3 regions of the Microbacterium sp. EG9 genome follow, and region 3 is predicted to be linked to each of the others. Evidence: predicted binding sites of a transcription regulator. Region 3 holds the regulator's gene; each other region holds the start of a gene.

Region 1 (7,700 bases), 1.1 Mb from region 3:
TCCAAGGCGCGGGTGCCCGTGTCGAAGACCTTGGCGACGTCGCGGAAGGCGAGCGTGGGTGTGGAGGTCGGCCGGGCGGTGTCGGCGGCGCCGGCGTGCGAACGCGGATCGGCGGGTGCGGTGACGGTGGTCATAGGAGGGCTCCCTCGGAGGTCGGGGCGGACGGCGGGGCCGGCAACGGGCGGAGGTCGAGCACGCTGCCGACGACGCGGCGGCGCACCGCGATGACGCGGCCGTCGCGGATGACGATGCGATCCGGTGCGCGCTCCGCGAGCGCCTCGGCGGTGTGCGCGGCGCGCACGAGCACGATGTCGGCGACGTCGCCGACCCGTCCGCGGGCGGGCGGCAGTCCGAAGGCGGCGCGTCCTCCGTTGGAGCTGACGTGCCAGGCCTCGGCGGGCGTGAGGTGACCGGCGACGACGAGCTCGGAGGCGACGTCGACCATGTCGGCGTTGCCGAGCGGGTTGAACGGGTCCTGCACGTTGTCGCCGCCGGCTGCCAGCGTGATGCCGGCCTCCAGGATCTCGCGCAGCGGGGGGATGCCGCGCGGCGTGCCGACCGGATGCTGCCACCCCTGGAGATAGAGGTTCGTCAGCGGGTTGGTGATGATGGAGACACCGGCCTCCGCGACGGCCGCGAGGGTGCGGGCGCGGGTCGCGGCATCCTGCGTGGACAGGCTGACGCAGTGGCCGGCGGAGCGGATGAGCCCGGCGGGCCAGTGGCGCGTGCGGGCGGCGAGCTCGGCCAGGCCGGTCGAGGCGGGATCGAGCGTCTCGTCGGTGTGCAGGTCGAGGCCCAGGCCGAACTCCTCGGCGAACGCGGCGGCGCGCTCGAGGTCCGCCGCGGGGTCGTCGGCGAGGTGGGGGAAGCCGCCGACCAGGTCGATCCCGAGGGCGACGGCGGCACGCCCCAGATCGTCCGGGCCGTCGGAGGGCCCGGGGCTCGCGACGACCTGCAGGTCGACGAGCCCGGCGAACTCGGCGCGCAGCTCCACGAGCGCACGGACGCCGCGCAGCGGGTCGTCGCCGAGGTGGTAGTTCGTGTGGGAGCGCACGGCGGTGACGCCGGCGTGCAGCGCGGCGACCAGGTGGCGGCGCGCGCCGGCCGTGATCGCCTCGTACGTGTGGCTCTCGCCGTGGTCGACCCAGCACGCGATGGCGTCCTCGAGTGAGCCCTCGGGCTGGCCGAACGCGCTCCACGTGTAGCCCTTGTCGAGGTGGGCGTGCAGGTCGGCGAGGGGCGGCAGGGCGACCCAGCCGGTGGCGTCGATCGTCTCACCGTCGGCATCCGCAGCCCCCGCGTCGACGACACGACCGTCCGCGAAGGCGAGGACGTCACCGACCTCTCCGGCCGGCGAGAGTCCGGTGACGGCGCCGATGCGCTGGCCCGGCTCGAGGAGTTCGGCATCCATAGGGGCTTCTCCTCACGTGGCGATGACGGCGGGCGGTGGCGGTGACGGCGGGCGGTGCGGTGTTGTTGGTATGACCAACATCGGGTGAGAATCAGTAAACGCCCGACGTGTTTCCTGGCAGGCCTGTCGGGATTGCAGCCGTGTTAAATCCGCGCGAAGAGTGCGGCCGGTCGCCGCCCGCGGGCGGGACGGCCCCGCGCGAATGGGAAGAGTGGGATCCATGAGCTACTTCAGTGACGTCGAGCGCGACCTCGTGGTCGCCGCCCGCACCGTGCTCGCCGACGGCGTCGTGGCACTCGACCTCGTGGCCCACAATGGCCGCGACCTTCCCGTCTGGGCGCCCGGGTCGCACGTGGACCTCATCCTCGCCGACGGCCGTCAGCCCGGGACGGAGCGCATCGAGCGCCAGTACTCGCTCTGCGGCGACGCCGCGGACCGGTCGACGTGGCGGGTCGCGGTGCTCAGGGAGGACGACGGGCGCGGAGGGTCGGTGCGCGTGCACGACGACGTGCAGGTGGGCCAACGGCTGCGGGTGCGCGGACCGCGCAACCACTTCTCGTACGACATGGTGCCCGAAGCCGTGCACCGGTTCGTCGCCGGCGGCATCGGCATCACCCCGATCCTCGCGATGGTGCGCGCCGCGGCCGCCGCGGGGGCCTCGTGGACGCTCGACTACGCCGGGCGGTCGCTGTCGACCATGGCCTTCGTCGACGACGTGCGCGCGCTCGACGACGGCACGGGTCGCGTGCGGCTGCACCCCTCCGACGAGGGCTCCCGCCTCGACGTCGCCGCACTCGTGGCCGCCGCCGCCGACGGCGGTCCCGTCTACGCCTGCGGTCCGGCGCGACTGATCGCGGCCCTCGAAGAGGGCTTCGGGGCGGCGGGGCGCGCCGAGGCGCTCCACGTCGAGCGGTTCGAGGCGATCGCGTACGGCGAGCCGGTCTGGTCGGAGCCGTTCGAGGTCGAGCTCGCGATGACCGGCGACGTCGTCACGGTGCTGCCCGGCCAGTCGGTCCTGGAGGCGATCGAGGAGCAGAGCCCGACCGCGATGGTGCTCTCCAGCTGTCGCCGCGGCACGTGCGGCACCTGCGAGGTGCCGGTGCTGGAGGGAGAGGTGGAGCACCGTGACTCGGTGCTGACCCCGCTCGAGCGGGAGCAGGGCGCCGTCATGATGGCCTGCGTCTCGCGTGCGGCCTGTCCCCGGATCGTGCTCGACGTCTGAGCGGGTGCCGCGGGGGCTTGGGCTGGGGCTGGGTTGCGGTTGGGGCTGGGGCTGGGGCTTGGGTTGCGGTTGGGTGGTGGTGACGATCGTCGGACTTTTCCGGCGTGAGCCCCGAACCGAGGGATGGTGTGGTGTCATCCACAGGGTTTCTCCGGCGTACGTCACGTCGCGCTCGCCGCGCTTCTGTGCGGGCCGGACGGTCGCGCCGACGGTGGGGGCACCGGGGGAGCTCGGGCAAGCGGAGCCGATCCTGTGACGAACGTCGGAGGTTGTGCCCTGCCCGCGGCGGAAGGGGGCCGCGGTGGGCCGATCCTGTGACGAACGTCGGAGGTTGTGCCCTGCCCGCGGCGGAAGGGGGCCGTGGTGGGTCGATCCTCGCGGAAACTCCGACGGTGGTCACGGCTCCGGGGCTCCGGGCGCCGGGGCGCCGACGCCGGCCGGCGCCAGGGCTCCGGGGTGGCGGCGGCGCAGGCGTCAGCGGCCGACGCGGGCGCGGAGCGCGGCGGTGAGCGCGGTCTCGTCGCCGCTGACCAGCCGGTAGTCGCGGACGACCACGCGCCCGCCGACCACGACGTGCCGCGGCCGGCGCCCCGGGTGCGCCCACAGCAGTCCGGCGATCGGATCGGCCACGCCCGCGTCCGCGACGCCGGAGACGTCCCAGACGCACGCATCGCCCGCGGCTCCCGGGGTCAGGATGCCGAGCTCCGCCCGGCCGAGACCCGCGGCGCCGCCCGACGTGGCCATCGTCAGGACGTCACGCGCCGGGAGCGTCGGCCCGACGAGGCCCGACACCTGCATCGCGAGGCGAGCGTCGGCGAGGAGGTGCCCGGCGTCGTTCGACCCGCCGCCCGAGGTGCCCAGACCCACGGGGATGCCGTGCGCCCGCAGGCGGGCCACGGGGGCGATGCCCCACCCCATCGGCACGTCGCAGCCCGGTGCGTGCGTGGCGGTGACGCCGGCGGCCGCGAGACGTGAGATCTCGGCATCCGTCACGTCGCACAGGTGCGCGATCGTCACGTCCGGCTCGAGCCAGCCCCACTCCTCGAGCAGGTCGAGGGGCCGCCGGCCGTACCGGGCGAGCGCGATCTCGGTGTCGACCTGCTCGTTCGCCTGGGTGCGCCGGCGCAGACCGTGGCGCCGCGCCACGTCGCCGAGCGCGCGGAAGGTCTCCTCGGAGTCGGAGTGCACGCCCGCCGGGCCCACTGCGAGCTGCAGCATGCCGTCGGCGCTCGTGCCGCCCGGGACGTCGGCGGCGGAGGGGAGGAGGTCGCGGACGATCGCCTCCGCGCTCGCCGCCGCGGCGGCGGGGGTGTCGCGGGCCGATCCGCGGACGAACACGAGGCGCGCGCCGAGCTCTGCGGCCGCCCCGGCGATGGCGTGCGCGATCGCGACGGTGTCGTCGACCGGAGCGGAGGAGGCCGCGGGGTCGGGCCAGTTGAGCTGGTGGTCGGCGACGGTGGTCACTCCGCACAGGAGCGACTCGGCCAGCCCCACACCGGCCGTCGCGCGGACGAGGGAGGCGTCGATGCCCGCGGCGGCATACGCGGCGGCCATCGCGGGCAGCCACTCCCGCATGGGCACTCCCCGGGTGCCCGGCAGGGTGCGGAAGCCCGACTGGAGCAGGTGGTGGTGCGCGTTGACGAGACCGGGGGTGACGAGGCCGCCCTCGGCGTCGAGGGTGTCGTGCGCGGATGCGGCGGGCTCCGCGGTCGGGACGCCGACGCGGCCGTCCGCGCCGATCACGAGGTCGCCGGTGCGGTCGAGGTCGGGCTCGTCGAAGCGCTCCACGATGAGGGAGGCGCCCGTGATGGTCAGCGTACGGGTCATGGCGTCCGTCCTATCAGTCGCATGTTTCGCGCAGATGAGCCGTCCGGCGCGGCCGGTCGAGGGATGCGGCGCGCAATGTCCGAACCCGTTCTTATCTTCGACGCAGAGGCATTGAAGTACTAGAACACATGTTCTAATCTGTCGAAGTGAGGCCGATCGTGGGGAACGTCGCTGCCGCGGACGTCGCGGGCACCGTGAGCACCCTGCGCGCGCAGATGGAGCGCATGCAGGGGCGTCGCCTCGACACGCCCGTGCTCCCGGTGCCGCCGGCGCTGGCGTCGCTGCTGCCCGGCGGAGGCCTGCGCACGGGGGGAGCCTACGCGCTCGGGCGGTCGATGTCGCTGCTGTTCGCTCTGCTGGCCGAACCCTCGCAGACCGGCTCGTGGTGCGCCGTCGTGGGCATGCCGCACGTCGGTGTGGAAGCGGCGCGCGCCGCCGGCGTGGACCTGTCGCGGCTCGTCCTGGTGCCCGATCCGGGCGAGCGCTGGCTCGCGGTGACCTCGACGCTCGCCGATGTGCTGTCGGTCGTGGCGGTGCGGCCGCCGGCCCGGGCGAAGGATGCCGACGTCGCCCGGCTCGCCGCGCGCATGCGTGAACGCGATGCCGTGCTGCTCGTGCAGGGACCCTGGCCGCAGACCGAGGCGATGATCGACGTCTCCGATCCGTCGTGGTCGGGCCTCGGCGAGGGCCACGGCATCCTGTCGGGACGAGAGCTCACCGTCACGGTGACCAGCCGGCGCGCGCCCGTGCCGCGATCGAACCGCCTCTTGCTTCCCGACGAGCAGGGCCGCCTCGGCGGGGGTGAAGGCGCCGGCCGCTCGCGCGTGCCCGCGCCCGTGCCGATGAGACGGGCGGTGTGAGATGGATGCCGATGTCCGGGGCGGCCCGGCCCCTCCGCGCAGTCTGGTCGTGTGGGTGCCCGACTGGCCGATCGTCGCGCTCACCCGCGACGGCGACGACCCGCTGGACGCCGACGGGCCCATCGCCGTGTTCGAGAAGGGGATGGTCGTCGCCTGCTCGGCGGCGGCGCGCGCCGAGGGCGTCCGGCGACGGATGCGTCGCCGCGATGCGCAGGCCCGCTGTCCGCAGTTGACGGTGGTGGATGCCGACGCCGTGCGCGATCATCGGGCGTTCGGGCCCGTGATCGCGGCGATCGAGGAGGCCGCACCGAACGTGCAGGTGATGCAGCCCGGACTGTGCGCCCTGCACGCGCGCGGGCCGGCGCGCTATTTCGGCGGTGAGGCCGCGGCGGCGACGGTGCTCGCGGGCGCCGTGGCGAGCCTCGGCGTCGATGACGTGCGGGTGGGCATCGCCGACGGCACCTTCACCGCCCAGCAGGCGGCCCGCGGTGGCACGCGCCGGGAGGATCCGGTGCGGATCGTGCCGTCCGGTTCGGCCGCGGCCTTCCTCTCGCCGCTGCCGGTGGGGGTGCTCGACGAGGAGCTGGCCTCGCTGTTCGGCCGGCTCGGGGTGCAGACGCTGGGCGAGGTCGCGGCCCTCGGCGCCGACCGGCTCGTCGAGCGGTTCGGCGCGCGCGGTCAGCGGCTGCACGCGCTGGCCGCCGGCCGCGACCCGCGCCCGGTGACGGCGCGCACGCCGCCGCCCGAGCTGCACCGCGAGGTCGCGTTCGAGCCCCCGGTCGAGACCGCGGACCAGGTCGCGTTCGCCCTGCGGATGCCGGCCGCGGAGTTCGTCTCCCGGGTCGGGGAGCAGGGGCTCGTCTGCACCGAGCTGCGTGTCGTGCTCACCGGCGACCGCGGGGAGCGCAGCGAGCGGGTGTGGCTGCATCCCGGGGCTTTCGACGCCGCCGCGGTGGTCGACCGGGTGCGCTGGCAGCTCGCCGAGCAGGGCGCGGCGACGGGCGCCGGGGGCACGAGCGGCGCCGGGGGCGCAGGGGGCACCGGGGGCGCCGGGCGCGGCGGGACGGGACGGGCGCTTCGCAGCGCGGTCGTGCGGGTGCGCATCGAGCCCGAGGCGGTGGATGCCGCCGCCCACCACACCGCGCGGCTGTTCGGGTCGGGTCCCGAGGAGCGCGTGCATCGCGCGCTCTCGCGCGTGCAGGCGATGCTCGGACACCAGGGCGTGCTCACTCCCGCGGTCGGCGGCGGTCGGTGGCTCGCGGAACGACAGCGGCTCGTGCCCTGGGGGGACGTCGCCGCCGATCTGCGCACGGGCGAGCGTCCCTGGCCGGGGAGCCTTCCCGATCCGCTGCCGACGACGGTGTTCGCCGAGGGGATGCCGGTCGCGGTGCTGGATGCCGACGGCGACATGATCGCCGTGGATGCCCGCGGGGAGCCGACCGCCGTCCCCGCGGCGATCGAGCTCGGCGGGCGGCGCCGCGGCATCCGCACCTGGGCGGGACCGTGGCCGGTGATCGAACGCGCGTGGGATCCCGAACGGGCGCGGCGGGCGCACCGCTTCCAGGTGGTCGACGTCGCGGAGGGCGCCTGGCTGCTGGTGTGCGAGGAAGGCGTCTGGCAGATCGAGGGGAGGTACGACTGATGGGGTTCAACAATCCGTCGGTCCGCTGGTCGGAGATGGCGCGCCTGCTCGGTGCGCCGGTGATCGGCGGCGACCCCGCACCGGACGGCGGCGACGGCCCCGCCTTCTCCCGCAAGCGCGGTGCCTACGAGCGGCCGCCGATCGAGCGGCCCTCGGATGCCGTGCCGTACGCCGAGCTGCACGCGCACTCGTCGTTCTCGTTCCTCGACGGGGCGTCCTCGCCCGCCGAGCTCGCCGAGGAGGCGGAGCGGCTGGGCCTGCACGCCCTCGCGATCACCGACCACGACGGCTTCTACGGGATCGTGCGTTTCGCGGAGGCCGCCGAGCATCTTCAGGTGAAGACCGTGTTCGGGGCGGAGCTCTCGCTCGGGGCGGGCGTCGGCGCGGGGGAAGGTGCGGGGCGCGCGGCGGGGCTGCTCGCCGGTCCGAGTCCCGCGCGGGCCGGTGCGCCCGACCCCGCCGGCGCGCACCTGCTCGTGCTCGCCCGCGGCGAGGAGGGCTACCACCGGCTGGCGGCGGCCCTCACCCACGCGCAGCTCGCCGGCGGGGAGAAGGGGCGGCCCTGGTACGACCTCGACGAGCTCGCCGCGCGCGCCGACGGGCACTGGGCGATCCTCACCGGATGCCGCAAGGGCGCGGTGCGTCAGGCGCTCGCCGCCGGGGGAGCCGATGCCGCGGCCGCCGAGCTCGACCGGCTCGTCGCGCTGTTCGGCGCCGACGCGGTGAACGTCGAGCTGA
Region 2 (7,700 bases), 1.3 Mb from region 3:
GCGGTCGAACGAGCGGGCCTCGATGCCGTCGTCCTCCAGACGCAGTACTCCGACGCGACCTCCACCCAGCTCGTGCTGGGCGAGCTGTCAGCGAGCACGCCGGCGGACGGGATCATCGCGGGCACCGTACCCCTCGCGCTCAGTGCGGTCCGCGCGGCGCACCACTGCGGTCGCCTCGTGCCCGACGACCTGGCCATCATCGCGTGCGAGCAGGTCGGGCTGGCCGAGCTCGTCACGCCCGCGGTGTCGACCATCGGCGTCACGGCCGAAGCCAGCGGCGAGGCGCTGGTCGAACACCTGTCCCAACTGATCGCGGGCCGCAACCCCCCGCACGCGACGCTGCCCCACCTGCTCTCGGAGAGACAGACCACGCGGCATCCGGCAGAAGGCGAGACCAGGTGAACCCGCGCGCAGGCCGGACCCTCCGGTGGATCTACCGGCACGGAACGGAGCCCGACCCCCGGTTCACCCTCGCGAACGAGCGGACGTTCCTCGCCTGGATCCGCACGTCGCTCGCTCTCATCGCGGGCGGGGTGGCGTTGGAAGCGCTCGGGCTTCCGCTGCATCCCGTTCTGCGCCTGACGGCCTCCCTCATCCTCCTCGCCACCGGAGCCGCGCTGCCGCTGCTGGCGTGGGTGGGCTGGGGCCGGGCCGAGAGGGCGATGCGGCAGCAGACGCCCCTGCCCGTACCCGTCGTCGCCCTCCCCCTCGCGGTGGTCCTCGCCGTGGTGACCGTGCTGATCGTGCTCGGGCTCCTCATCGCCTGAATCGCCATGACCGAGATCTTCGACCCTGGGCTCCAGCCGGAGCGGACGCTGCTGGCGTGGCGGCGCACCCTCCTCACGATCGGCGGAGCGGGGCTCATCGCGCTGCGGCTGCTGCCGTCGGCGCTCGGCCCCTGGGCGCTGCCGGTCCCGCTCGCGATCATCGCCACCGCCGTCGCCCTCCACCTCCTGAGCGAACGACGGTTCCGGCACACGTATCGCGAGCTGACCGCCAATCGCGTCGTGCCCACGGTCGGGATGCTGACGCTCGTCCTGGCCGGGCTCGTCGCCGGCGGTGGCGTCACCGCGATCGTCGCCGTCCTCGTCCTGGCCGCACAGCACACACCGGGGGCACCATGACGACGGGACAGGACGGCGGGTCGTGCGGCCCGAACTGCTCGTGCGGAGGACCGCGACGCGACGCGTTCGTCGCGCTCGGCCCCGTGCGCCGTGCGGACGACGGTTCGGCGAGGGCCGCCGCTCACGACATCGAACAGATCCACGTGCCGGCGGGAGCGTTCCTGATGGGCGACTCGTCGGGCGATGCGAACGTCGGCGACGGCGAGATCCCGGTGCATGCCGTCGAGCTCGCCGCGTTCGACATCGACGCGACCACCGTGACCAATGCGTCCTTCGCGGCCTTCGTGGAGGCGACCGGCTACGTCACCGACGCGGAGGCGTTCGGCTTCTCCGCCGTGTTCCACCTCGCGGTCGCCGCCCCCGCGGAGGACGTGCTGGGCAGGGCGCCGGGAACGCCCTGGTGGATCGGCGTGCGCGGGGCCGACTGGCGGCATCCCGGAGGGCGCGCGTCGACCGTCGACGACCTGCCCGACCACCCGGTCGTCCACGTGAGCTTCAACGATGCGATCGCCTACTGCGACTGGGCGGGACGCGCGCTGCCCACCGAGGCGCAGTGGGAGTACGCCGCTCGCGGCGGGCGGGAGTCCGAGAAGTACCCCTGGGGGGAGCGCGAACCCGGGACCGACGGTTGGCCCGTGAACATCTGGCAGGGCGAGTTCCCCCGCGTGAACACGATGGACGACGGCTATCTCACGACCGCCCCGGTGCGCTCGTTCGCCCCCAACGGCTACGGCCTGTGGCAGCCCGTGGGCAACGTCTGGGAGTGGTGCGCGGACTGGTTCGACCCCGACTACTACGCGCGCTCGCCGCGGGTCGACCCGCCGGGGCCTGCGACCGGCACCTCCCGCGTCCTGCGCGGCGGGAGCTATCTGTGCCACGTCTCGTACTGCAACCGCTACCGGAACTCGGCGCGCTCGCAGAACACGCCGGACTCGTCGATGGGCAACGCGGGCTTTCGCACGGTCTCGCGTCCGCGCTGACGCCGGACGGAGAGTCGGGATGCGCGGTGACGCCGCCGTCCGCCGGTGCGCCCGCGTACGTGATGTCGATCGCGGTCGTGCACATCGGGAAGGCCCTCGCCGCTCAGAAGGGGGGCGGGTCGTTCGGTGTGGCGGTGGTGGGGACGAATCGGACGCGGCTGGGTGGGCGGTCTTCGTAGTGGCGTCCGGTGGGTGAAGTCCACTGGAGGGTTCCGCCGCCGAGGTGTCGGACCCGCCAGGCGGTGTGGTGCTTCGCGGTGTGGTGGCGGCGGCACAGGTGGGCGAGGTTGTCGGGTGCTGTGGGGCCGCCTTCTGCGGCGGGGGTCGTGTGGTCGCGGTCGCACCGGTGGGCGGGGCGGGTGCAGCCGGGCGTGCGGCAGCGTTCATCCCGGGCAGCGAGGTAACGGCGGATCTCGGCGGACGGCCGGTACCGGTCGACGGCGACGGGGATGCCGGTGGTCGGGTCGGTGAACACCCGATCCCATCCGGGTGCAAGCCCTGCCAACCGGCGGGCAAGTCCCGGGTCGATGGGCCCGTACCCGGCGAGGAGGGCCGGGCCGCTGTTCGGGTCACCGGCGAGGGTGAGGGCGGGGATCGTCACCTGGATCTGCGCCGTCACCGCCTCGATGCCGGTGCCGGTGGCGCGGGTGGAGGCAGTGGCGGTCAGGAGCAGGTCGGTGAGGATGTCCGCACGCACCTGCGCCAACGTGCGGGAATCCTTCACGGCGGTCGTGGCCGTGGGCGTGGTCGCGCAGGTCAGGTCGGTGGGGCGGGCGGGGCCCGTGGTGAGCGTCTCGCCACACGGGCCGCCACTCGTGCCCCGCGCGACGCGCGTGTTCACATCGGTGTCGACATCGGTGTCGACATCGGCGAAGGCAGCTGCCTCGGTGGCATCCGCGTCGGAGTCGCTGCCCTCGTCGGGCTGGTCGAGGATCGCCCGGCCCCGGGCGGTCAGGGTGTCGTGGATCGCGTGGGCGAGCGGGGCGGGAAGATCCGCGATGAGTCTGGCCATCCCATCGTCGAGAGGGAACAACCGGACGGAGCGTTCGTCATACGCGCGCTGCGCGGCCTCAGTGAACGCGGCCGGGTCGATGGTCGCGGCGATCGCCTTCGCCGCCGCGCTCATCCGCGCAGGCGACTCCGACCGGGCCGCCTCCAGAGCGAGGGTCTCGTACCGTGCCCGGTCTGATTCAGAGGTGAGAAGCGTGCCCGTGCGGCTGATCGCCCACGCATGACCGGCATCGATCTCCCCGCCCGCCCACACCTCAAACGTCCGCGGGAACAGGGTCGTCAGCAGGTACGCCTCCGACATCCGCCGTTGCACACCCCGATCCGACACCCGCAGCGCCATCGCGAGCTCCAACGCGACTTCCCGCAACGGCAGATCCGCATCCGACGACCGCACCGCCCCACCCCGTTGCTGCGCCTCCTGACGCAGCAACGCCGCACGTTCCGCCACCAGTCCCACGGCATCGGCCAGCAACCTCGCCTCGGCAGCTTGCGCCTGAGCCGCACGACGCCGCGCATCCAGGACACCGGTCACCACGGCATCCAGCCCGGGCCATCCGAGCTCAGCCGGGGACGATACCGAAGACGGCGGATCGATCAGCGCGTGCATCATCACCCCTGACCCGGCCACGACCGGAGGACAGGACCCGCAACAGAAGGTGGGCACGCGCGGGGTTTCTTCACCCCACTATAGAACAAACATTCGAAACACGCAAGAGCGACATCGAAACGGTCCGCTCACGCGAGGCCCGGCAACGCCGCCGCGAGACCGTGCACGAGGATCTCCACGCCGATCGCGAGGATGAGGAAGCCCATCACGCGCGTGATGGCGCCGACGCCCGTCGCACCGAGCTTCTCGGTGAGGGGCGTCCCGTAGCGCAGCAGCACCGCGATCGCGGCGGCGATGACGAGCACGGCCGCGACGATCGCGACGCGGTCCAGGATGCCGGGATTGCGCGCCGCGAGACCGACGACGACGCCGATCGCGCCCGGGCCGGCGATGAGCGGCAGCGCCATGGGCGAGAAGCTGATGTCCGTCTTCGTCGCGGCGTGCTCCTTCTCGGCATCCGAGGCCCCCGCCCCCAGAGCGCGCGGCACGACCATGCCGAACCCGGCGTGCATCACGACCAGGCCGCCCGCGATCTGCAGCGCCCCGAGCGAGATGCCGAAGAACTCGAGGATCAGCGTGCCGAGAAGGGCGAAGACGGTCAGGATCACCGCGACGTAGACGCCCGTGAGCCACGACTGGCGGCGGCGGTCCGCCTCGTCGAGATGCGCCGCCAGACCCGCGTAGGCGGCGACCGCGCCGATCGGGTTGGTGATCGGGACGAGCGCCGCGAGCGCGGCGACGAAGACGCTCAGCATGCCTTCATTGTGGCGCAGCCGGCCCGCTCGATCAGTCGAGCAGCAGCGCGGGCTCCTCGAGGATCGACGCGACATCGGCGATGAACCGGCTCATGCCGTCACCGTCGATGACGCGGTGATCGAACGAGCCCGAGACCGTCGTCACGAACCGCGGACGCACCTCGCCGTCGACGACCCACGGCTTCTGGCGGATCGTGCCCATCGCGACGATGCCGGACTCCCCCGGGTTGATGATCGGGGTCCCGGCATCCATCCCGAACACACCGATGTTCGTGATCGTGATCGTGCCGCCCTGCTGGTCGGCCGGGGTCGTCTTGCCCTCACGGGCGGTCAGCGTCAGCTTCTCGAGCGCCTTCGCGAGCTCGCGGAGGTTGAGGTCCTGCGCGTCCTTGATGTTCGGCACGAGCAGGCCCCGGGGCGTCGCGGCGGCGATGCCGAGGTTGACGTAGTTGCGCACGCGGATCTCGGCGGAGCCGTCCTCCTTGTCGATCCACGCGGCGCCGATCAGGGGCGTGCGCCGGACCGCCCAGATCACGGCGCGCGCCATGATCAGCAGGGGCGACACCTTGATGTCGGCGAAGTCGGGCGAGGCCTTCAGCCGCTTGACGAGCTCCATCGTGCGGGTCGCGTCGACATCGGTCCACACCGAGACGTGCGGCGCGGTGTAGGCGGAGCGCACCATGCCGGATGCCGTGGCCTTGCGCACGCCCTTGACCGGGATCGCCTCCTCGCGCTCGCCCACGGGCGGAGCGGCGGGCGCCGGCGCGGAGACCGGGATCGTCTGCTCGCGCTCGGCGGGAGCGACCGGCGTCGCGATGTTGCGGAAGACGCTCGCCTGCTCGGCGTGGCGCACGACGTCGTCGCGGGTGACCTCCCCGGCGGGACCGGTCGGGGTGACCTCCGACAGCGTGACCCCGAGGTCGCGCGCGAGCTTTCGCACCGGCGGCTTCGCGACCACGCCGACCGACGCGCGCACCGTCTCGCCCCGCTCGGCGGGGCGCTTGCGGCGGGAGGTGGCCCCGGCACCCGTGCCGTAGCCGACGAGCACCGCACCGCCGTCGTCGTCGGATGCCGCGGCCTGCTCGGCCGGGGCGGGAGCGGATGCCGCGGCATCCCCCGCGCCGCCGCCGATGGTGATGATCGCCGCGCCGACCGTGACGGTCTGCCCCTCGGGCGCGAGCAGCTCGCCCACGGTGCCGGAGAACGGCGAGGGCAGCTCGACGAGCGACTTCGCGGTCTCGATCTCGACCAGCACGTCGTTGACCTCGACGGTGTCACCGGGCGCGACGCGCCACTGCACGATCTCGGCCTCGGTGAGTCCTTCACCGACGTCCGGCAGGTGGAAGATCTGCTCGCTCATGTCGTGGTTCTCCTTCGCGGCGGACGTTCAGTAGGCGAGGGCGCGGTCCACGGCCTCGAGGATGCGGTCGGCATCCGGGAGGTACGTGCCCTCGAGCTTGGCGGGCGGGAACGGCACGTCGAAGCCCGACACGCGCAGCACGGGCGCCTCGAGCGCGAAGAACGCGCGCTCCATGACGGTCGCCGCGACCTCAGAGCCGACCGAGGTGAATCCCGGTGCCTCCTGCGCGTAGACCATGCGGCCCGTGCGGCGCACCGAGTCGAGGATGGGGCCGTAGTCGATCGGCGACAGCGAGCGCAGGTCGATCACCTCGCACGACGTGCCCTCGCTCTCGGCCAGCGCCGCGGCCTGCAGGAGCGTCGTCACCATCGCGCCGTGGCCGACGAGCGTGACGTCAGTACCCCGGCGCACGAGGCGCGAGGCGTGCAACGGCAGCGGCCGCTCGTCGACGTCGACGTCGCCCTTCATCCAGTACTTCGCCTTGGGCTCGAGGAAGATCACCGGGTCGGGCGAGCGCACGGCATCCTGGATCATCCAGTACGCGTCGTTCGCCGTCGACGGCGACACGACCCGCAGGCCCGCCGTGTGCGTGAAGTACGCCTCCGGGCTCTCCTGGTGGTGCTCGACCGCACCGATGTGGCCGCCGTAGGGGATGCGGATGACGACGGGCATCTGCAGCGCGCCCTCGTGCCGGTTCGTCAGCTTCGCGAGCTGCGTCGTGATCTGGTCGAACGCGGGGAAGACGAAGCCGTCGAACTGGATCTCCACGATCGGCCGGAAACCCGCCATCGCGAGACCGATCGCCGTGCCGACGATGCCCGACTCCGCCAGCGGGGTGTCGAGCACCCGCCGGTCGCCGAACTCGGCCTGCAGGCCCTCGGTGACGCGGAACACGCCGCCGAGACGACCGATGTCCTCGCCCATCAGCAGGACGTGGTCGTCGGCGGCCATCGCGGCGCGCAGGCCCGCACTGAGGGCCTTGGCCAGGGGCATGGACTCGACCATCAGACGCCTCCCTCCAGCGATGCCTCGTAGGCGGCGAGCCAGCGCCGCTGCTCCACCATCAGGGGGTGGTCCTCACTGTAGACGTGGGCGAACATCGAGTCCGGCTCGATCGTGCCCAGCGCGTTGGTGCGCACCCGCACGTCGTCGGCGTAGGCCTGCGCGGCGGCATCCACGTCGTCGAAGAAGGATGCCGCGGCCCCCCGGCCCTCGAGGTACGCGCGCATCCGCGCGATCGGGTCGCGGCGGGCCCACGACTGCTCCTCGTCGGAGGTGCGGTACTTGGTGGGGTCATCGCTCGTGGTGTGGGCGCCCATGCGGTAGGTCATCGCCTCGATCGCGCGGGGACCGTCGCCGGCGCGCGCCTCGTCGAGCGCGAGCCGCGACACCGCGTAGCTGGCGAGCACGTCGTTGCCGTCGACGAGGATCGACGGCATGCCGTAGCCCTCGGCGCGGCGGTACAGCGGAGCGCGCGACTGGGTGGCGACCGGCACCGAGATGGCCCAGTGGTTGTTCTGCAGGAAGAAGACCTGGGGCGTGCGGTACGTGTTGGCGAACACCATCGCCTCGTGCACGTCGCCCTGGCTGGACGCGCCGTCGCCGTAGTAGACGACGACCGCCTCGTCGCGGTCGACGTCGCCCGTGCCGGTGCGGCCGTCGAACACGAGCCCCATGCCGAAGCCGGTCGCGTGCAGCGTCTGCGACCCGAGCACCAGCGTGTAGATGCGCACGTTGCCGTTCCTCGGGTCGGTGGGGTCCCACCCGCCGTGGGTGAGACCGCGCATCACGCGGATGATGTCGATCGGGTCGACGCCGCGGGTCGTGGCGACGACGTGCTCGCGGTACGAGGGGAAGAGGTGG
Region 3 (7,700 bases):
GGATCCTGCGCCTTCGCCTGGCGGAACGCCCGGGCGAACGCCTTGTACTCCGCCTCGGCGATGTGGTGGGGGTCCCGCCCGCCGAGGACCGTCACGTGCACCGTGAGCCCGGCGTTGAACGCCAGCGCCTCGAAGGTGTGGCGCACGAGCGAGCCGGTGAAGTGGCCGCCGATGAGGTGGTGCTCGAAGCCGACGGGCTCCCCCGTGTGCACGAGGTAGGGCCGTCCGCTGATGTCCACGACGGCCTGCGCGAGCGCCTCGTCGAGCGGCACGAGCGCGTCGCCGTAGCGCGAGATGCCGCTCTTGTCGCCCAGTGCCTGCCGGATCGCCTGGCCGAGCACGATCGCCGTGTCCTCGACGGTGTGGTGGGCGTCGATGTGGGTGTCGCCGGAGGCGCGCACGGTCAGATCGGTGAGCGAGTGCTTCGCGAACGCGGTGAGCAGGTGATCGAAGAACGGGACCGTCGTGTCGATGCGGCTCTGCCCCGACCCGTCGAGATCGAGCTCGAGCTCGATCGTGGACTCGCTCGTCGCGCGCCGGAGGGAGGCGGTGCGGGGGGCAGAAGTACTCATGCGCCGAGTCTACCGAGCGCCCGCACGACCGCTTCCGCGTGTTACCGGCGCGCGCTAGCGCGCGGTGGCTCCGCCAGGGCCCAGCGAGGCGAGCGCGTCGAGGAACGCGGTCGACTCCTCCTCGGTGCCGGCCGTCACCCGCAGACTGTGCGGGATGCCGACGTCGCGGATGAGGACGCCCCGGTCGTAGAGGGCCTGCCACGTGGCGGCCGGGTCTTCCACGCCCGCGAAGAGGACGAAGTTGGTCCAGCTCTCGAACGGGCGGTAGCCGAGCGCGTCGAGGGTCGCCGAGATGCGGTCGCGCTGACCGACGATGTCGTCGACCATCGCGAGCATCGCGGGCGCGTGCCGCAGCGCCGCGGTCGCGGCGGCCTGGGTGAGCGCGCTGAGGTGGTACGGGAGGCGCACCAGGCGCAGGGCGTCGATCACGGCGGGGTCGGCGGCGAGATAGCCGACACGGGCACCCGCGAACGCGAAGGCCTTGCTCATGGTGCGCGACACCACCAGACGCGGACGATCGGGCAGGAGCGTGAGCGCCGAGCGCGAATCGCGCGGCGCGAACTCCTGGTACGCCTCGTCGACGATCACGATGCCGGGCGCCGCGTCGTACACCGCCTCGATGACGTCGAGGCCGAGCGGGGTGCCGGTCGGGTTGTTCGGCGCGCAGAGGAAGACGATGTCCGGCTGGGCGCGCTCGATCTGGGCAGCGGCGTCCTCCGGGGCGAGGGTGTAGTCGACGCCCCGGGTGCCGTGCGCGTAGGTCGCCCCCGTCGCCCGCGTCAGCAGCGGGTACATCGAGTAGGTGGGAGCGAAGCCGAAGGCGGTGCGTCCCGGACCTCCGAAGGCCTGCAGCAGGTGCTGGAGGACCTCGTTCGACCCGTTGGCGGCCCAGATCTGAGCCGCCGACAGGCCGTGACCCAGATACTCCGCGAATCCCTCGCGCAGAGCCGTGAACTCCCGGTCGGGGTACCGGTTCACCTCGCGCAGCGCGCGCGCGACGCTGTCGAGGATGTCGTCGGCGACGTCCTCCGGCACCGGGTGGGTGTTCTCGTTGACGTTCAGCGCCACCGGCAGCGGCGCCTGAGGCGCCCCGTAGGGTGTCAGCCCGCGCAGATCGTCGCGGAGGGGAAGGTCATCGAGTCGGACGCTCACCCTGAACATCGTAGACGGCGCACTGCACGACACGGCGCCCCGAGAGGGCTCCCGGCGCCGGGAGCATCAGCGCCCGGCGCTGTACTCCGCCGGGATCGCGACGCTCTGGCCGATGTCGAGGCTTCCCGACGGCAGCGCGTTCAGCCGCATGATCGCGTCGACCACGTCGCGCGGATCGGCATCGGGCGCGACGGCGTGCGCGATCGACCAGAGCGTGTCACCGGGCTGCACCGTGACGTGGGCGAAGGAGACCCCGGAGCCGTTCTCGTTCGAGGCGAGCGCGCCGCCACCGGACAGGATCGCGATGCTGAGGGCGATCACCGCGGGCACGGAGGCGAGCAGCGCGAGGACCCGCCGACCCCGTGCCGTGAGACGCAGTCGCGTCGGGGTGTTCGTCGTGCGGACAGTCGTCATCGGGGTCGCCGCGACGAGACGGCCCCGGGGCGAGGCTCCGAGGATGTCGATCGTGGTCATGGGTTCCTCCTCAGGACGGGTGTCTCCGGGTGTCGAGAGATTCGCATCCGATCCTCGGCCGGGAGGGCCGGATGCGAATCTCTCTTCCGAATGTATCTTCGATGGTGTTCGGGTGTCAAGCACACGGTTCTCGCAGATGAATCGAAGGCGACACGCGGGCGCGTGCCGGTCGAGGCTGCGAAAACCGGATACGGTTTCGACAAGACGACCCCATCACCTACCTCCGACATTCGAAGGCGACGCCTTCGGGGGGACGCGATCGAAGGAGCGCGCGACATGGCCGAGAAGCCTCAGACACGCAGGCGGAAGAGCCTCAGCGACAAGCAGCTGAAGATCCTCGAGGTGATCCAGACCTCCATCGCCCGCCACGGCTACCCGCCGAGCATGCGCGAGATCGGCGATGCCGTCGGACTGAAGTCGCTGTCGAGCGTGACCCATCAGCTCAACCAGCTGGAGCTCAGCGGCTACCTGCGCCGCGACGCGGGCAAGACCCGCGCGATGGAGGTGCTCATCGACCTGCCCGGCGCGGCGGCGGAGAACCCCGCCGACCTCGCGCCCGCCCTCGGCGATGCCGCCCTCGTGCCGCTCGTGGGCCGCATCGCCGCCGGCGTGCCGATCACCGCCGATCAGCAGGTCGAGGAGATCTTCCCGCTGCCGCGACAGCTCGTGGGCAAGGGCGACCTGTTCATGCTCAAGGTCAGCGGCGAGTCGATGATCGACGCCGCCATCTGCGACGGCGACTGGGTCGTGGTGCGCTCGCAGCCGACGGCGGACAACGGCGAGATCGTGGCGGCGATGCTCGACGGCGAGGCCACCGTCAAGACCTTCCGCCAGCGCGACGGCCACACCTGGCTGCTCCCCCGCAACTCCGCGTTCGAACCGATCCTCGGCGACGACGCCGTGGTGCTCGGCCGCGTCGTCGCGGTTCTGCGCGCCGTCTGAGGATGGCCACCGCGCGCGGGGTGGCGTCGACGGCGGTGATCGTCGTCGCGGCGGTCCTGCTGCCCCTGTCGATCGTCAGCGGATGGGCGCGCACGCAGCTCGTCGACGAGGACGCGTTCGCGGCCACCCTCGCGCCGCTGTCGCAGGCCGTCGAGGTTCAGGACGCCGTGATCGCGGCATCGACCACGGCGATCGATGAGCGGCTCGACACGGCGGCGCTGACCGGCACGGTCATCGACGGCCTGATCGACCTCGGCATGGGCGACCGCGCGGCGCAGGCGCTGCGGCGCCTGGAAGGCCCGGCGGCGACGGCGCTGCAGCAGCTCGTGCACGTCGCCGTGGCCGACGCCGTGCGCTCGGACGCGTTCAGCACCGTCTGGGAGCAGGTCGTCCGCCGCTCCCATCGGGCACTGACCGTCGCGGCGACCTCCGACGGCGGCGGCGTCGTCGTGCAGACGGCCGACGGCCTCGGCATCCAGATCGGCGCGATCGTCGCGGCCGTCGAAGAGCGCCTCGTCGCGCAGGGCGCTCCGCTGGCTCCGTTCATCCCCGAAGTCGACCACGTCGTGATCATCGGTTCGGGTGACACCCTTTCGGCGATCCGGACGGGCTACGCCGTCGGCGTCGCTCTCGGCGGGTGGATGCCGGTGGTCACGGCCGTGCTGTTCATCGGCGGGGTCGTGCTCGCGCGACGCCGCGCCGCCGCTCTCGCCCGGGCGGGCATCGCCGCGGGGATCGGGTCGGCGATCCTGCTGATCGTCGCGGGGGTCGGCCGCCCGTGGGTGGCGTCCTCCGCGACGCAGGCGGACTTCTCCTCCGCCGCGGCGCTCGCGATCTACGACCGGCTCCTCGCCGGCGCCGTGGGCACGGCCGTGGTGGTGCTCATCGTGGCCCTCGTCCTCGTCGGAGCGGGCTGGCTCGCCGGCGCCTCGCAGCGCGCCGTGGCGCTGCGCCGCCGCGTGGCCCACCGGTGGGCTCACCGGACAGACGAGGCAGCCGCCGACGAGCCCACCGCGTGAGAGACGGCCTCAGTCCTCGTCGCGGTGCGGCTCCCGCTCCGGTGCGAGGACCGGCGCCAAGGCGACCCACGCCTCGGCGCGGACGAACACCGGGACGGCGTCCCGCGCCGACACGTCGACGGTGACCACGCGTCCGCCGGTCAGCGCCGCGCCGGTGCGCGCCTCGACCCACGATCCGGACGGCAGGTACACCGGCCACTCCCGCGCCCCGGGCTCGAGCACGGGGGCGACGAGCAGGTCGCTGCCCAGCATCCACTGCAGCGGATGCCGCCACACGGCCGCATCGGTCGGGTGGTCGAAGTACAGGGGGCGCATCATCGGCACCGACGAGGAGACGGCGCGCGCCGCCGCCTCGGCGAGGTACGGCACGAGGCGCTCGCGCCGCCGGACGAGCGCGCGCACCTCGGGGATCACCGCCTCGTCGCCCGTCCGCTCGGCGATGTTCCACGGCGTGCGGTCGTTGGAGGGCAGCCGGTGGTGGTTGAACTCGGAGTGGTACTGCATGATCGGCACGAACACGCTCGCCGCCATCGCCCGCACGTACAGTTCCGCGTCGGGGATGGGACCGGAGAAGCCCGCGATGTCCCAGCCCCAGTAGACGATCCCGCAGGATGCCGCGGAGAGCCCCGCGAACATCGACCAGCGGAACGCCTCCCACGTGGAGTTCTCGTCTCCCGCCCAGTACGCCCCGTGCGCGGGTGAGCCGGTGAAGCCGGCGCGACTGAAGGTGACGGGAGCCTTGCCCGCCGACTCCAGCAGCCGACCGTACGCGGCGGCGTACGCCACGGGGAAGCGGTTGTTGGCGACGTCGCCGGACGAGCCGTCGAGGTAGACGAGATCCTCGCCCCACGCGTGCTCGCCGCCATCGGTCTTGAAGCCGTCGATGCCGACCTCCTCCACGAGGTAGCGGCGCTTCTCGGTCCACCACGCGGCGGCACGCTCGTCGGTGAGGTCGGGCATGAGCGAGAGCGGGAACCACCACCCGCGGTTGCGGTACGGCCGCAGCGTCCCGTCCGGAGCGCTCTCCCGGATGACGACGCCCTCAGCGAGCGCGGCGCGCGCGTCCGCGGCCGCCTGGCCGGTGGGATGCGGGCGGAGCTTGAGCAGCGGGATCTGCCACAGGTGCACACGCACGTCGTGCGCATGCAGCGCGTCGACCATGCCCTTCGGGTCGGGCCAGGCGCCGTCGGCGGGGAAGGTGAAGTCGGCCAAGCGCATCGGGCCGCCGTCCTCGCGCACCGCGTACTGCGCGTCGCGGAAGATCGTGAAGCTCTTCTCGTCGCTCCATGCCTCGATCACCACGTTGCGGACGGGGATGTCGTGCTCACGGTGGAGCGCCATCTGGCGCTCCACCTCGGCCTGCGTGTTCCACTCGTTGCCACTGGCCCACAGCCCGAACACCCAGTCCGGAAGGACGCGGGGGCGTCCGGTCTCCGCGAGGAAGGCGTCGAGCACGGTCGTGGGATCGCCCGTGTACAGGGCGAGCGAGAGTGCGGCCGGCGCGCCGGAGGCGGCATCCACGTCGGCCTCGATCACCAGGCGATCGGAGACCTGCTCTCCGATGTCGAACCACACGCGACGCGACGTCCGCACGTGCAGCCCCCAGCCGGCGCCGCCCACGACGTGCGCGAACGGCATGGGCAGGTAGGTGCGCCGGTGCGCCCCCTGGCTCTTGTACTGCTCGAACACGACGGCGTCCAACTGCGCCCCGCGGTGATCGAGCGCGTCGTAGCGTTCACCGAATCCGGTGACGTGCTCCCCCGGCGCGAGCGGGAGGGCGAAGCGCAGGCGGTGGATCCGCTCGCCGTCGTCGAGCACCTGGAGCGTGCCCGGCACGACGTCCACGGCGGTCCCCTCGACCGCGAGCGCCGCGGCATCCGCGTCGCGCCACGCCGCGACCCGGGTCTCGAACCAGCGGGTGGAGCCGCCGCGGTCGGTGCCGGCGGCGGCGAACCGGTAGCGCAGCACGCTGCCGGCCGGCGGAGCCTGCAGCTCCACCTGCCACCCGCCCGCGGCCCGCGCGGTGCGCGCCTGGGCCGAGGCGAGGTGCCCGCCGTCGACGGCCTGTCCGCGCGACGACCGGGCGACGCGCGCGAGCGGGAGGATCACCGCGTCGGCGTCGTCCACCCGCAGCTCGACCGTGACCGCGTCGATGTCTCCCGACGTGCGCACGCCGAGGCGCAGCGGCTCACCCGCCACCGGCTGCACCGGACTGCGCTGCTCGGTGTCGTCGGAGTAGGGATGCCCGGACCCGGAGGGACGATGACGGATCATGCCGCGAGCTCCCCCCGGCCGACACCCAGCTCGACGGCCAGGCGCAGCACCATCGCATGACTCCACAGCAGCGGGGTCGCGACCGGCCCCCAACGCTCGAGCCACTCCTGGCGGTACCCGGGCGCGAGCAGATGCCCGTCGACCTGCTCGGGCAGCATCCCCTCCCCGGTGGCGGTCGACGCGGCCCATTCCAGGAGGCGCAGGGCCTCGTCGCGCTCGCCCGCCGCCGCGTACGCGAGACCGAGGAAGCACGACAGGAGCGGCCACCGTCCGCCGCCGAAGAACGTGTCGGCGCGGAAGCGGTACACCCCGCCCTCGACCTCCAGCTGCTCCGACACCGCGCGGAGCGTCCCCGCCCCCAGTGCGGAATGCGCATCGATCACACCCAGCGGTGCGAGGAGCGCACTGAGGCTGCCGTCCACGGCATCCGAGCCGATCCACTTCACGAGGTGCCCGTCGACCACGGCGTCCCGCGTGAGACGGGCGGTGACCTCCGCCGCTCCCGCGCGGGCCCGCGCGGCGCGCTCGCCCGTGACCAGTCCGGCGTCGGCCGCCGCACGCAGGCCCGCGGCGATGCACCCGAGCGTCGAGGCGTGCACGGCCTCGTCGTGCTCCTCCCACCAGTCGTAGCAGGGGCGCGCCCACGAGCTCAGAAGGTAGTCGACGGTGAGCGCGGCGGCATCCGCCCACCGCGTGGGGTCGATGCCGTGTCGGTCGCAGTGAGTGGCCGCGGCCCAGAGCCAGGTGCCGTAGCCGTCGAGCTGGAAGTCCCACCAGTCGTCCGAGCCCAGTCCGCCGTCGAAGGTGAAACGGGCGGGCAGCATCTCTTCGTCGGGCAGCGGGGTGCCCGCATCCGCCGCTTCGACGATGTCGCGGATGCGGTCGGCGTAGCGGGCGACGACCATCGCGCACCAGTCGTGGAACGCCGAGGCGGAGGCCGCCTCGCCCGCGGCGGAGGCGCCGTCGGCGATGAACGAGCCGTCGCGGAACCAGCAGTACCCGCGGTACGCCGAGAACGACGGCGACGCCGGGTAGGCGCCGTTGGGCTCCTGCAACGAGGTGATGACGGTGCGGGAGCGGTCGAGGAGGGCGTCGAGCGCGACGCGGGGTGTGGTGGTCATGGGTCCGTTCCGTGGGAGTCGCGGTGGTCGGGGCGGGCGGACCCGCCCCGACCAGAGGGGATGTCAGCCGAGGAGGGGCGTGATGCGCTTCTCGGCGTCGGCGAGGGCCGCTTCGACCGTCTTGCGGCCGGCGGCGGCCTCGGTCA

The links. Region 3 encodes LexA, which represses DNA repair genes until DNA is damaged. Its sites were predicted from a motif close to TCGAACANNTGTTCGA; they were not measured.
Region 1: a site for LexA is predicted at 4,581-4,596, ahead of imuA' (DnaE2-dependent mutagenesis accessory factor ImuA'). Genes of this name have one in related genera too.
Region 2: a site for LexA is predicted at 3,804-3,819, ahead of AC6CQV_RS13470 (HNH endonuclease signature motif containing protein). Genes of this name have one in related genera too.

What each region holds. Positions count from the first base shown of each region.
Region 1 is NZ_CM186217.1:1,979,060-1,986,759, reverse strand. Features, by position in the region: gene AC6CQV_RS09360 (ABC transporter ATP-binding protein) at 1-134, opposite strand, end outside; gene AC6CQV_RS09355 (amidohydrolase family protein) at 131-1,411, opposite strand; gene AC6CQV_RS09350 (PDR/VanB family oxidoreductase) at 1,632-2,633, shown strand; gene AC6CQV_RS09345 (amidohydrolase family protein) at 3,108-4,460, opposite strand; gene imuA' (DnaE2-dependent mutagenesis accessory factor ImuA') at 4,619-5,320, shown strand; gene AC6CQV_RS09335 (DNA polymerase Y family protein) at 5,322-6,962, shown strand; gene AC6CQV_RS09330 (error-prone DNA polymerase) at 6,962-7,700, shown strand, end outside.
Region 2 is NZ_CM186217.1:2,859,363-2,867,062, forward strand. Features, by position in the region: gene AC6CQV_RS13450 (LacI family DNA-binding transcriptional regulator) at 1-402, shown strand, start outside; gene AC6CQV_RS13455 (YidH family protein) at 399-767, shown strand; gene AC6CQV_RS13460 (DUF202 domain-containing protein) at 774-1,124, shown strand; gene AC6CQV_RS13465 (formylglycine-generating enzyme family protein) at 1,121-2,104, shown strand; gene AC6CQV_RS13470 (HNH endonuclease signature motif containing protein) at 2,208-3,650, opposite strand; gene AC6CQV_RS13475 (MarC family protein) at 3,851-4,477, opposite strand; gene AC6CQV_RS13480 (dihydrolipoamide acetyltransferase family protein) at 4,509-5,837, opposite strand; gene AC6CQV_RS13485 (alpha-ketoacid dehydrogenase subunit beta) at 5,865-6,842, opposite strand; gene AC6CQV_RS13490 (thiamine pyrophosphate-dependent enzyme) at 6,842-7,700, opposite strand, start outside.
Region 3 is NZ_CM186217.1:897,646-905,345, reverse strand. Features, by position in the region: gene hisB (imidazoleglycerol-phosphate dehydratase HisB) at 1-572, opposite strand, end outside; gene AC6CQV_RS04180 (histidinol-phosphate transaminase) at 627-1,733, opposite strand; gene AC6CQV_RS04175 (LysM peptidoglycan-binding domain-containing protein) at 1,791-2,198, opposite strand; gene lexA (transcriptional repressor LexA) at 2,475-3,140, shown strand; gene AC6CQV_RS04165 (hypothetical protein) at 3,143-4,159, shown strand; gene AC6CQV_RS04160 (glycoside hydrolase family 31 protein) at 4,169-6,433, opposite strand; gene AC6CQV_RS04155 (glycoside hydrolase family 15 protein) at 6,430-7,554, opposite strand; gene AC6CQV_RS04150 (ABC transporter substrate-binding protein) at 7,618-7,700, opposite strand, start outside.